3 regions of the Mesorhizobium sp. M1143 genome follow, and region 1 is predicted to be linked to each of the others. Evidence: predicted binding sites of a transcription regulator. Region 1 holds the regulator's gene; each other region holds the start of a gene.
What was found. The regulator PhoB, encoded in region 1, activates phosphate uptake and scavenging genes when phosphate is short. The targets are predictions, from matches to a motif close to TGTCATNNANCTGTCAT.
Positions count from the first base shown of each region.

Region 2: a site for PhoB is predicted at 2,068-2,084, ahead of NKH35_RS19530 (bifunctional 2',3'-cyclic-nucleotide 2'-phosphodiesterase/3'-nucleotidase). Genes of this name have one in related genera too.
Region 3: a site for PhoB is predicted at 1,720-1,736, ahead of ppk2 (polyphosphate kinase 2). Genes of this name have one in related genera too.

Region 1 covers NZ_JAMYMJ010000038.1:529-5,148, reverse strand. The annotation lists gene pstA (phosphate ABC transporter permease PstA) at 1-152, shown strand, start outside; gene pstB (phosphate ABC transporter ATP-binding protein PstB) at 170-994, shown strand; gene phoU (phosphate signaling complex protein PhoU) at 1,036-1,740, shown strand; gene phoB (phosphate regulon transcriptional regulator PhoB) at 1,757-2,446, shown strand; gene NKH35_RS22205 (ROK family protein) at 2,477-3,712, opposite strand; gene xylF (D-xylose ABC transporter substrate-binding protein) at 3,969-4,620, shown strand, end outside.
Region 2 covers NZ_JAMYMJ010000029.1:25,119-29,738, reverse strand. The annotation lists gene NKH35_RS19530 (bifunctional 2',3'-cyclic-nucleotide 2'-phosphodiesterase/3'-nucleotidase) at 1-1,966, opposite strand, end outside; gene NKH35_RS19525 (NAD(P)/FAD-dependent oxidoreductase) at 2,108-3,373, opposite strand; gene NKH35_RS19520 (5-formyltetrahydrofolate cyclo-ligase) at 3,555-4,220, shown strand; gene NKH35_RS19515 (Lrp/AsnC family transcriptional regulator) at 4,217-4,620, opposite strand, start outside.
Region 3 covers NZ_JAMYMJ010000026.1:46,087-50,706, forward strand. The annotation lists gene NKH35_RS18445 (dihydrofolate reductase family protein) at 1-550, shown strand, start outside; gene ppk2 (polyphosphate kinase 2) at 739-1,659, opposite strand; gene NKH35_RS18455 (aldo/keto reductase) at 1,903-2,946, shown strand; gene NKH35_RS18460 (glycosyl transferase family 90) at 2,967-3,938, opposite strand; gene NKH35_RS18465 (hypothetical protein) at 4,117-4,275, shown strand; gene NKH35_RS18470 (DUF982 domain-containing protein) at 4,348-4,581, opposite strand.

The DNA.
Region 1 (4,620 bases):
CGCTGCCGGTTCAGATCTATATGTGGGCAAACGAGGCTGAGCGCGCTTTTGTCGAGCGCATGTCCGGCGCCATCATCATCCTGCTCGTCTTCCTCATGGCCATGAACATCACCGCGATCGTGCTCCGGCGCCGGTTCGAGCGGCGCTGGTAGAAAAAAGGCAATTTGGTATGAACATCATGACCGAACAGTCCCTTGAGAATGCAGTGGGCGACAAAATGAACGCCAAGTCGAACGAAGTGATCAAGATGCGCGGCGACAAGGTCGGCGTGTTCTATGGCGAGAAGCAGGCGTTGTTCGACGTCAATCTCGACGTCCGCCAGAACCAGGTGACGGCGCTGATCGGCCCCTCCGGCTGCGGCAAGTCGACCTTCTTGCGCTGCCTCAACCGCATGAACGACACCATCGATTCGGCGCGGGTGACCGGCAAGATCACGCTCGATGAAGACGACATCTACGACAAGAACATCGATGTCGTCGAACTGCGCGCACGCGTCGGCATGGTGTTCCAGAAACCCAACCCGTTCCCGAAGTCCATCTACGAGAACGTCGCCTACGGCCCGCGCATCCATGGGCTGGCCAAGCGCAAGTCCGACATGGACCAGATCGTCGAGCAGAGCCTGAAGAAGGCGGCGATCTGGAACGAGGTCAAGGACCGCCTGCAGGAGCCCGGCACCGGCCTGTCCGGCGGCCAGCAGCAGCGCCTGTGCATCGCGCGCGCCATCGCCGTGTCGCCGGAGGTGATCCTGATGGACGAGCCCTGCTCGGCGCTCGATCCGATCGCCACCGCCCGTGTCGAGGAGCTGATAGACGAGCTGCGCCAGAACTACACGATCGTCATCGTCACCCATTCGATGCAGCAGGCGGCGCGCGTGTCGCAGCGCACGGCGATGTTCCATCTCGGCTATCTCGTCGAGGAGGGCGCCACCGACAAGATGTTCACCAACCCCGACGACAAGCGCACCCAGGACTACATTACCGGCCGCTTCGGCTGAGCCGTCCGGCGGGTGAATTTTCAGGCACGAGGACCAAGATCATGGGTGAACATACCGTCGCCTCCTTCGATGAAGAGCTCGGGCAGATCAGCAAGCTGATCCGCGACATGGGCGATCTGGCAGGCTCGATGGTCAGCGGCTCGACCAGGGCGCTGCTCAATTCGGACAATGCGCTGGCACAGCGTGTCGTTTCCGACGACGCCATCATGGATGCGCGCCAGCGCGAACTGGACGACCGCGCCATCACGCTGATCGCCAAGCGTCAGCCGATGGCCAACGATCTGCGTGCCGTGGTCGGCTCGATCCGCATGGCGGGCGACCTCGAGCGCATCGGCGACCTCGCCAAGAACATCGCCAAACGCGTCGGCACCGTGGGCTTGAGCGTCACGCCGCGCGACCTCTCGCACTCCATCGACGCCATGGCGCAGCTGGTGCTGATCCAGGTGCAAGGCGTCGTCGAGGAATATGCCGCCACCGATGCGGCAGCGCTTGCAAAACTCAGGAATGACGACGAGCGCATCGACGTCAAATACACGTCCGTGTTTCGTGAGCTCTTGACCTACATGATGGAAGACCCTCGCAACATCACCGCCTGCACGCATCTCTTGTTCTGCGCCAAGAATCTTGAGCGCATCGGCGATCATGTCACCAACATCGCCGAAAATGCGTATTATGTGCTGACCGGCCAGCAACTGCCCGCCAATCGTCCGAAGCAGGACGAGACGGCGATGGCCATGCCGGCCTGATGAGGGTGAACTGCCGATGATCGCGCCACGCATCATGGTCGTGGAGGACGAGGAGCCGCTAGGCGTGCTCCTCCGCTACAACCTCGAATCCGAAGGCTATCACGTCGAGGTGGTGACACGCGGCGACGAGGCCGAGATCCGCCTGCAGGAAAACGTGCCCGATCTCCTGGTGCTCGACTGGATGGTGCCCGCTGTTTCCGGCATCGAGCTCTGCCGGCGCCTTAGAGTGCGGCCCGAAACCGAGCGGCTGCCGATCATCATGCTGACCGCGCGCGGTGAGGAAAGCGATCGCGTGCGCGGCCTGTCCACCGGCGCCGACGACTATCTGGTCAAGCCATTCTCGACGCCGGAGTTCATGGCGCGCGTGAGGGCGCTGCTGCGCCGGGCCAAGCCGGAAGTGCTGTCCAGCGTGCTCAAGGTCGGCGACATCGTGCTCGACCGCGAGTCGCACCGTGTCTACCGCAAGAAGAGCGAGATCAGGCTCGGACCGACCGAGTTCCGGCTGCTCGAATTCATGATGCGCCATCCCGGCCGCGTGTTCTCGCGCAGCCAACTGCTCGACAATGTCTGGGGCGAGACGATCTATATCGACGAGCGAACCGTCGACGTCCATGTCGGGCGCTTACGCAAAGCGGTCAACAACGGCCGCATGCCGGATGTCATCCGTACCATTCGCGGCGCCGGCTACGCGATCAGGGAAGACTAGGATGCTGCGCGTCGCGCCGTTGCCGGCCATTCAGGCGACATGCTTGCCGGATTTGGCCTGAATGCCCGGCGCGAAAATCTCCTGATCGACGAAGCCGAGCGCGCGCATGGCACAGCCTTCGCGGATCAGCGGCAGCTCGTTGGGCTCGGTGTCGAAGGAGATCGATTTCGAGTGCTGGCCGCCGGCGGTCTGGGCGATCGCTTCGCGCAATGCCGGTTCGATCAAGTCGAAGGCGGCGGCGCTGACGCCTACCATGGCGACGGGTGCCGGATCGATCAGCGCAAACAGGCTGCCGAGGCCGAAGCCGAGCGCCTCGCCGGCCTTGCGATAGGCTTCGCGCTCCGGGCCGTCGGTTTCGCGGGCGCGCGCGGCGAGTGCGCGCATATCAGCGTCGCCGATATCGACCGGCTCGGCATCCTCGCCCATCATTTTGGCGCTGCGCCAGATGGCGTAGTTTCCGGCATAGGCCTCGACGCAGCCGCGCCGCCCGCAGCGGCAGAGCGCGCCGCCCGGACGGTGGATCATGTGGCCGAACTCGCCGCCCGAGGAATGGGTGCCGGTGAAAAGTTCGCCTTTCAGCACCAGTCCCATGCCGATGCCGTGCGATAAGAGGATGGCGATAAAATTGTCGCGGTAGCGCTCGGGCTGGCGCCATTGCAGCGCCACCGCCATCATATTGCAGTCGTTCTCCATGGTGGCCGGAATGCCGAATTCCGCTTCCAACATGTCGGCGAAGGCAATGTCGGTCAGTGGCGTGATTGGCGACCACAGCATGGCCCGCGCCTGCGAATCGGTGATGCCCTGGATGCCCATGGCAATGCGGGCGATGCTCTGGACGTCCAGGTCCGGGTCCTCGAGACGCCGCCGGACGATTGCTACGCATTCGCCGATCAGTTCGTCGCGCGGCATGGTCAGCGTGTCGAGCCGGCGCTGTTCTTCCGCGACCACCTGGCCGGCATAGTCGATGACGGTGACGGAGAGGAAGTTCAGCGACAGCACCACGGTCATCACCGCCGCCGCTTCCGGATTGAGGCCAAGGCCGACCTGCGGCCGGCCGCGTTTCAGCGAGCCGGTCTCGCCAGGCTTGCCTTCAATCAGGATGCCTTCTTGAATCAGATCAGACGAGATTGCCGATATGGTCGAATGGCTGAGGCCGGTGGTCGCCGCAATCTCGGTCCGCGACGGCTGGCCGGCCCGGCGCACGGCCGAAATCACCATCGCGCGGTTGCGACGGCGCAGATCGTCGTGGCGGATTCCAACCGACATTTGTTTCCTCCCGGCCTCCTCGCGCCTCATGATAGTGAAGGCGTTCGACGGCACCAGCCAAATATTGGCAGACGCCGGCAGCCCTGTCATTGTTTATTGCGGAGCTCGAAAAAATTCGGCAAGGCCATCAGAAACCATGTTGACAGCGCTTTATCATTGAACCAGTGTTTTTTCGAGGCTCGAAAAAATGGAGCCTCTGTGTGCAGGCCTTCGGGCCAGTTTTGTCGCGCCGCGCGCGGGGCAGGGAGGGTTTATCATGAACAGATTTGCAGCCGCCATGCTGGCGGGCGCCGCCATGTCGCTGACGCTGGTCTCGGTCGCGCAGGCGAAGGACAAGGTCATCGGCGTCTCCTGGTCGAACTTCCAGGAAGAGCGCTGGAAGACGGACGAGGCGGCGATGAAGACGGCGATCGAAGCCGCCGGCGACAAGTACATTTCCGCCGACGCGCAGTCCAATCCCGGCAAGCAGCTGACCGACGTCGAAAGCCTGATCTCGCAAGGCGCCAACGCGCTGATCGTCCTGGCGCAGGACGCGTCGGCCATCGGCCCGGCGGTGCAGAAGGCGCTGGACGAAGGCATTCCGGTCGTCGGCTATGACCGCCTGATCGAGAACAAGGACGTCTTCTACCTGACCTTCGACAACAAAGAAGTCGGCCGCATGCAGGCCCGCGAAGTGTTCAAGGCGAAGCCCGAGGGCAACTATGTCTTTATCAAGGGCTCTGGCTCGGATCCGAATGCCGATTTCCTGTTCTCGGGCTCGATGGAAGTGCTCAAGGAAGCCATCGACTCGGGCAAGATCAAGAATGTCGGCGAGGCCTATACCGATGGCTGGCTGCCGGCCAATGCCCAGAAGAACATGGAACAGTTCCTGACCGCCAATGACAACAAGGTCGATGCCGTGGTTGCGG
Region 2 (4,620 bases), on a different contig from region 1:
GATACTTCGCAAACCCGGATTCGCCCTCGCCGGCCGGCTCGATCTTGAGCGATTTCACTCCCGATATAAAATCCTTCGCTTTGGGGCCGGTCTCGAACACGACGCTGGTGCCGGGCAGCGGCGTGAACGACCAATTGTCGTCGGCCGAGGGATTGATCGTGCCTTCGCTAACGACGTAGCGCACGATCACGTCGCGGTTGGTGTCCGGCGCCTCGTAGATGATCTTCGAGGCATTGATGTCGGGGAAATTGCCGCCACCGCCGGCGCGGTAATTGTTGGTGGCGACGACGAATTTCGCTGCCGGATCAATAGGCTTGCCGTCGAAGCTGAGGCCGACGATGCGGTTCGAGCCGGCATTGGCGACGCCACCCTTGGCATCGTATTTCGGCAGCTGCGACAGGTCTATTCCGTAGCTGACGCCATCGATCACATCGAAATTGTAGGACGGGAATTCGGTGTCGATGAGCGCCTGGTCGGCCTTGCCCGGCTCGATCTTCCTGAAAATGCCGGCCGACATTTCCAGCCATTCCTTCACTTGCGCGCCGGTGATTTCGACGGCGCGCACCGTGTTCGGATAGAGATAGAGGTCGGCGACGTTCTTGATGGCGATGTCGCCCACCGGCACGTCGGTATAGTAGTCGGCGCCGTTGCGCCCGCCGGCCTTGAAGGGCGCCGCCGCCGACAGCAGCGGCACGTCCTTCCACTGCGTGCTTTTTAATATGTCCTTGAGGTACCAGCTCTGCGCCTGGTTGACGATCTGCACCGACGGATCGTCGGCGACCAGCGCGAAATAGGAATAGAGCGGCGCCGAGGTCTTGCCGACCGGTCGGCGGACATAGGCAAGTGTCGCCTCATGGTCCGCCTTCAGCGCATCGACGACGCGCTGGTCGTCCGCCACCGTCGGCTTGTTTGCCTTGTCGACGCGCTCGTAGATCGGCCTTGCCTCAGATGTGGCCGAGGCTACGCGCCATTTCGATCCGTCCCGTTCCAGAAGCAGATCGATCAGTCCCATATGCGAGCCCCAGAAACCGCCCATCACGGCGGGCTTGCCCTGCAGCGTGCCTTTCTCGGTGTCGACGCCATCGAGCGCCTGAAAATCCTTCTTGCCGGGGAAGACCAAATGCTGATGGCCGGTGAACACCGCATCGATGCCTTCGACGCCGGCGACGAAGAAGGAGGCGTTCTCCATGCCGTCGCCCTGCTTGATATCGATGCCGGAATGCGAGAGCGCGATGACGATGTCGGCGCCCTCCTCCTTGATCTGCGGCACCCATGCCCTGGCCGCCTCGACGATGTCGCGCGTCCTGACATTGCCTTCCAGGTTCTTCAGGTCCCAGACCATGATCTGCGGCGGCACGAAGCCGATGATGCCGATCTTGATCGGCTGCTCGACGCCCGACCCGTCCTTGATCTTCTTGTCGAGGATGACATAGGGCTTGAGGTAGAGCTTGTCGTCGCGCGGGTTGGCGGCAAGCTCGGTGCCGCGGATCAGATTGGCGCAGACGAAGGGGAAATTGGCTCCGGCCAGCACCTTGTCGAGGAACGACAGGCCGTAATTGAACTCGTGATTACCGAGCGTCGAGCATTCATAGCCCAGCAGGTTCATGCCCTTCATGATCGGATGCAGATCGCCGTCCTTGAGGCCCTTCTCATAGGCGATGTAATCGCCCATCGGATTGCCCTGCAAAAGATCGCCATTGTCGATCAGCATCGCATTGGTGGCTTCCTTGCGCACCGCCGCGATCAGTGAGGCCGTCCGCGACAGGCCCATCGTGTCGTTGGCTTTGTCTGCGTAGTAGTCGTAAGGCAGCACATTCACATGGATGTCGGTGGTCTCCATGATCCTCAGATGCGCCTGATTGGCCTGCGCGCGGGCGGAAAACGGATGCATCATGATCAGCGCCCCGCTGGCGGCCGCGCCGGCAAGCAAACTACGGCGGGAGACGGGGTAGTTGAGATGCGGCATTGGTTTTCCTTCCCAGCGACGTGACAAGATCCCAGCCCCGGGCGGAAGCTTCGCGCCGAAAACCGGCCATGTCCATCGGGAAGTCAGTCGATCAGCAAAAGGTGACGGCTGGATGAATATCCTTGGCCGCGGTTGAGAACCTCAGCCCTTGTTATCATCGCCCTGGGTGATCAGCCGCGCGCTGCGCTGGCCGGTGAAATAGATCCATAGCCAGCTAAGCGACACCGAGAGCCGGTTGCGAAAACCGATCAGGAAGTAGATATGCGCCACGCCCCACAGCCACCAGGCAAGCCATCCCGTGAGCTTGATCCGGCCGAAATCGATCGCGGCTGCCCACTTTCCGATCGTCGCCAGGTCGCCGGCATGTTTGTAGCGGAAAGGGCGCGGCGCGCTATCGCCGGCCAGCCGCGCCCTGATCGTCGCGGCAACATGCTTGCCCTCCTGCTTGGCCGAGGGCGCCACGCCTGGCACCCGCTTGCCGTCCGGCCGCAAGACATGCGCTGTGTCGCCGATGACGAAGATCTCCGGACTGTTCGGCACGGTCAGATCGGGCTCGACCATAACCCTGCCCGCCCGGTCTACCGGCGCGCCCAGCCACTCTCCCGCGGGCGAAGCCGCCACGCCGGCGGCCCACAGGATGGTTCGCGCCGGCAGATGCGTATCGCCAAAGACGACGCCTTCGGCATCGAGGCGCGTGACGGCGCGGCCAAGCTCGACCGTGACGCCCCGCCGCTCCAGCGCCTTGCGCGCATAGTCGGACAGCTTTGGCGCGAAATTGGCGAGGATCCTGTCTCCGGCCTCGACCAGCACCACACGCGCCTCACGCGTGTCGATGTTGCGGAATTCGCCACGCAGCGTTTCATGCGCGAGTTCGACAATGGTGCCGGCAAGCTCCACGCCGGTCGGGCCGCCGCCGACGATGACCAGTGTCAGCAGTGCCTGGCGCTTGGCCGGATCGGTCTCGCGCTCGGCCTGCTCGAAGGCGAGCAGGATGCGCCGGCGAATGGTGGTTGCATCTTCAAGCGTCTTCAGCCCGGGCGCGAAAGGCTCCCATTCGTCGTGGCCGAAATAAGCATGACGCGCGCCGGTGGCGAGCACCAGCGTGTCGTAGTGAACAGAACTGCCGTCCCCAAGCAGCACGCGTTTGCCTGGACGGTCGACGCCGGTGACGTTGCCGAGCAGGGTCGTCACGTCCTCGCGCTTGCGCAGCAGATGACGGATCGGCCAGGCAACTTCCGAGGTCGCCAGCGAGGTGGTCGCCACCTGGTAAAGCAGCGGCTGGAAAAGGTGATGGTTGCGCTTGTCGATCATGGTGATGCGCACGGGTGCGCCGGCCAGCGCCCGGGTGAGTTCGAGACCGCCGAACCCTGCGCCGACGACAACGACATGATGGCTGGTTTCACTCATCGCATTCACCCCTGTTTGTCTCTCTTTATCTAGTGATTTTTGTGCACCGCAACAATGTCGCGGCGCGCTAGACTGCCGCGCGTAAGGCTGCCCAGGACTCGTCGCCGGATGTCGCGAATGCCTATGTCGGCAAGCCTGGACGGGTATAGCCTTGCAGGGGCTGGAACCACGGGAGTGAAGCATGGCCAACGACGATGACAAAGATCGCAAAGGGCGGGCGCAATATTCTTCGCCGCCTTGCTTCATGCACGAACTCGATCCGGAATTTCGCGCGCCATTGACCGACTGGACCGATGTGCGCCGTTGGCGCAAGGCCGAGCGCGAGCGTCTGATCGCGGCACGGTTGGCGGTTTCGGCCGATGCGCGGCTGGCGATGTCGCGGGCTATCACCGAAGGTCTCGACGCGGCAATCGGCGACATTGCCGGCCGCATGGTCAGCCTCTACTGGCCGTTTCGCGGCGAGCCGGACCTGCGGCCGTGGATGGCGTCGATCAACCAGCGCGGCGGCCGCACGGCGCTGCCCATCGTGATCGAGAAAGGCCAGCCGCTGATCTTCCGCGCTTATGTGCCCGGCGACCGGCTGGAAAAAGGCATCTGGAACATCCCGATCCCGGCCGAAGGCGAGCCGGTGCTGCCCGACATCGTCATCTCGCCGATCGTCGGCATCGACCCGCGAAACTACCGCCTGGGCTATGGCGGTGGCTTCTTCGACCGCACGCTGGCTGCCATGCCGTTCAAGCCATTGGTCATCGGAGTCGGCTACGAACTGCAGCGCATAGCCACCATCTACCCGCAGCCGCACGACATCCCAATGGATAGGCTGGTGACCGAGACTGCTCAGGGCTAGGCCAGTTCCGGCTTCATGCCCATCGCCGTGCGGTCGACGATCTCGCGCAGGGCAAAGGATGAATTGATCTTGGTCACATGCGGCATCGCCGACAGCCACTCCTTGTGGATGCGCTCATAGTCGACCAGATCCTTGGCGGCGATGCGCAGGATATAGTCGTATTCCCCCGACATCAGGTGGCACGACAGCACATTGGGGCAGCGCTTGATCGCCGCCTCGAAATCCGACAGCGTCTTTTCGAACTGTCCCGACAGCGATATGTGCACGATCGCCGTCATCTGGTGGCCGAGCGCGGCATTCGAAAGCCGGGCGTGATAGCCGCGGATGGTGCCGGATTTCTCCAGATTGTCGAGCCGGCGCGAACAGGCCGACTGCGACAGGCCGACCCTTTCGGCGAGCG
Region 3 (4,620 bases), on a different contig from region 1:
CGAAGATCTGCACAAATGGATGACCGGCACCCGCACCTTCCACGAGATGGTCGGCAAGGATGGCGGCACCACCGATGTGGACGACCGGTTCACTGTCCGCAGCTTCGACAATGTCGGGGCCTGGATCCTCGGCCGCAACATGTTCGGCCCGATCCGTGGCGAATGGCCAGACGAGAGCTGGAAAGGCTGGTGGGGCGACAACCCGCCCTATCACGTGCCGACCTTCGTGCTGACCCACTACAAGCGCGACCCCATTGTGATGGAAGGCGGCACCGTTTTCCACTTCGTTGCCGGCGGCATCCACGCCGCGCTCGAACAAGCAAAGGCCGCGGCCGGCGGCAAGGATGTCCGCGTCGGCGGCGGCGTTTCCACCATCCGGCAATATCTGCAAGAGAAGCTCATCGACGAGTTGCATCTGGCGGTGTCGCCGGTGTTGCTCGGGAGGGGCGAGAGCCTGTTTGCCGGGCTGGATATGCTGAAGCTGGGTTACCAGTGCACCGAGCAGGTGGCGACAGCGCTCGCCACGCATGTGACGATCAAGCGGGTGTAGTGGCGAAGTGATAGGCGCAGGCTTCTTTCTCCCCGTTCTACGGGAGAAATGCCCGGCAGGCAATGAGGGGCAGCGCTGCTTTTGGAGGTTAGCAGCGTCCGACGGCTGTGAATTCGTCGATGCCGGCGCTGCCCCTCATCCGCCCTTCGGGCACCTTCTCCCCGTGAAACGGGGAGAAGGAAAAGTGCTCAATACTTCTCCGGCACGTAAAGCTCGCGCGGCAGGACCTGGCGCTCGTACTCCGGGTTGAACACCCGCTCGGGCAGCGTGATTTCTTCGTGCGGCACGTCCTCATAGGGCAGCTGTTTGAGGAGATGGTCGATGCAGTTCAGCCGCGCCCGCTTCTTGTCGTTGCCTTCGACGATGTACCACGGTGCCTCTGGGATGTTGGTGCGGGCAAACGTCTCTTCCTTGGCCTTGGTGTACTGCTCCCAGCGCACGCGCGACTGCAGGTCCATCGGCGACAGCTTCCACTGCTTCATCGGGTCGTGGATGCGCATCATGAAGCGCATCTGCTGTTCCTCGTCGGTGATCGAGAACCAGTATTTGACCAGCGTGACGCCGGAGCGGACCAGCATGCGCTCGAACTCCGGCACGTCGCGGAAGAACTCTTCGACCTGATCGGGTTCGGCAAAGCCCATCACCCGCTCGACGCCGGAGCGGTTGTACCAGGAGCGGTCGAACAGCACGATCTCGCCGCCGGCCGGCAGATGCGGCACGTAGCGCTGGAAATACCACTGCGATTTTTCGCGCTCGGTCGGCGCCGGCAGCGCCACGACGCGGCAGATGCGCGGGTTGAGGCGCTGGGTGATGCGCTTGATGACGCCGCCCTTGCCGGCGGAATCGCGTCCTTCGAAAACCACCACCAGCTTCTTCTTGTGGTAGGCGACCCAGGACTGCAGCTTGATCAGTTCCGACTGCAAGCCGATCAGGTCGCGGAAATACTGCATGCGGTCGATCGACGGCGGATGCGCGTTCTTGTAGATCTTGGAGATCTCCAGCGACAGCGCCGGCTCCGACATTTCAAGCTCATAGTCCTCGTCGAGCATGTCGGCGAGTTCGGCTTCCAGCCAATCCCTGGCCGGAGAATTCTGCTTCAACTCGGTCATTTCCACTGCTCCGCTTGCCGGCTGGCATGAAACCCTGAGCCGACTCGATATAGGCCGCCAATGACGGTTTTATTGCAAGCCGCCGGCCAGCCGGTCATCACTGCAAACCAGCGAGCATTGCCGATCCATCGCCCTGGGATGGCGACAAGCCGCTCAAATTGTCCTACAATTGGCGGACCCCTTCGGGCTTCCCCGCCCTTTCCTGCTAAAACCGCCTCCCCACCAAAACTACGAGGATCTGACATGGAATACCGCACGCTTGGCCGTTCCGGCTTGAAAGTTTCGGCGCTGACCTTGGGAACCATGACCTTCGGCGGCAGCGGGCCGTTCGCCGCCGTCGGCAATTCCGATCTCGCGGAGGCCTCGCGCATCATCGACACTTGCATCGATGCCGGCATCAATCTCATCGACACCGCCAATGTCTATTCCAACGGTCTGTCGGAAGAGATCATCGGCGAGGCGCTCGGCGGCAAGCGCAAGAACGACGTGCTGATCGCCTCCAAGGCGCGCATGCGGATCGGCAAGGGCCCCAATGACGAAGGCCTGTCGCGCCATCATCTGATCCGCGAATGCGAGAAGAGCCTGAAGCGCCTCAGGACCGATGTCATCGACATCTATTTCCTGCACGAATGGGACGGCGCGACGCCGCTCGAGGAAACCATCTCCGCGCTCGACACGCTGGTTGCCCAGGGCAAAATCCGCTATGTCGGCTGCTCCAACTATTCCGGCTGGCAGGTCATGAAGGCGCTCGGCATCAGCGACAGCCAGCACCAGCCGCGTTTCGTCACCCAGCAGATCCACTACACGCTGGAAGCACGCGAGGCCGAGTATGAGCTCTTGCCGATTTCGGTCGACCAGGGCCTTGGCGTGCTGGTGTGGAGCCCGCTCGCCGGCGGCCTGCTGTCGGGCAAATACCGCCGCGACAGTCCGACGGCGCGCCAGATCGGCGGCTGGTCGGAACCGCCGATCCGCGACGAGGGCCGGCTGTGGCGGATCGTCGACGTGCTGGTCGACATCGGCGCCACTCGCGGCGTCTCGGCGGCCCAGGTGGCGCTGGCCTGGCTGCTTGGCCGGCCGGCCGTCAGTTCGCTGGTGATTGGCGCACGCAACGAGGCCCAGTTGAAAGACAATCTCGCCGCGGCAAGCCTGACGCTGTCCTTTGATGAACGCCAGCGTCTCGATGCCGTCAGCCGGCCGCCGGTGCTCTATCCCTACTGGCACCAGCAGTTTACGGCGAAGGACCGCTTCGGCCCGGCCGATCTGGTTATGGACCGCAGCGTCATCTGACTTAAGGGCGCCGGAAGCCGCTAGCCCGCGATAAACCGCCAGACCTGCGGATCGGGCTCGATCTGGCCGCTGAGCACGAAATATTTGTAGAGCACGAGCAGGCAGATCGCCTGCTCGGCCCGCTCGTCGGCGAATTTGCGGCAATAGGCGTTGGCCGCCGCAACGATGCGCTGGGCCTCGGCCGGATGCTGCTCGAGATGATGCACCCGCTCGGCCAGATCGCTGAAGTCGGGCGCCAGCGGCACATAATGGACATCGGGCTCGAGCTGCCCCTCGGCGAACCAGGTCTCGTAAGTCGGCGGCGGCATCAGGCAGAGCGAGTTCGAGCTCATGATCCATTTCAGATTGGTCGCGACATCATTGCCTTCGAGCGAGATGATGTAGCGGTAGCGGCGCTGCTGATCGATGCTGAGATAGGGCTTGCGGTATTCCGCAGGTGCTGTCGCCCTCGGCGTGCCGACATCGCAGAACGGCAGATTGCGGGCTGCATCCAGCAACAAGGTGCGGATCGGATTGTTGAGTTCGCCGCGCCAAACGACGAGCGGATGCTTGTCGGCGAAGGCGACATCGTCGGCCGGCATGTAGAAATGACGGAACTTGTTCAGCTTGAACAGGACGCCGTTGCCGTTGTCGCCGGCTATCGGCCGGTCCTTGACGATCGACGGCATCTTCGGCACTTCGATGACGTCGCCGAATTCCAGGTCGATGCGCAGATCTGGGTCGAAATAACGGGTGAACTCCTTCAGATCGTAATAGTACATGCTGCGGTCCGACGGCAGCCGGCTGACCGGCACGGCCTCGGGGCTGGGGCTAAAAGGCTCCCGCAGCGTGTTGTAGTAATTGAGCCGCTGGCGGACCGATGCGTCGGAAAGCCTGGCCTGATCGAGCAGCCGGCCGAGCCGGCGCCGGAAAAGAACCGGCGGCGCGATGTCGCGCATGGCGTTGCGCGCATAGTAGATCAGCTTCTGTGCGTTTCTTTGAAGCGTGGCCATCGGTCGTTTTGATTCGAAATCGGTCGGCGGCGGCTCCAGCAACTGTCCCGCAGCCTTTTCTAAACCATTGTGTTCGCCATCACGCAAGTCCAGAACCGCTGGCATCTGCCCTCGCGGCGCTGTTGTGTTTGCCGGCCAATGCTTCTAGGCAGGATCAGGCACAGCGAAAGGAAACGATATGGCTCGACCACCGAATTACGGTCAGGAACGCAAAGAGCGCGACCGGCAGAAGGCCGCCAAGAAGGCGGAGAAGCTCGCCGCCAAGGTCGCGGCCAAGGAGCGCGCCGAGCCTGAGAACGAGGCAAGTTCGAAAACCGACACCGAGACAGAGAAATAGGCAAGACAGGATCACCGGCCCACGAAACGGGCCGGATCCTGGCAAAATGCCGGTCTGATCAGGCCGATGTGATCAGGCCGGGGCCTTGTCGCTGACGAAGACGTTGACCTCGCGCGCGGCGGCGATGAAGGCGCGTCTTGCTATCATCGCCGGCTTGTCGCCGGCCAGCGCGTCATGGCAGGCCTGCAGCGCTTCGCGGTGCTTGGGGCTGCGCTTGCCGGGCCAGCTGTTGAGCAGGTAATCGGAAGCCTCGCGCACCGTACGCAAGAGCTGAGTGCTTCCCTCCGTGCCCGACTTAACGGTCACGGGTGTTTCAAATCGGTTGTTTTCCATGGCCGCCTCTTA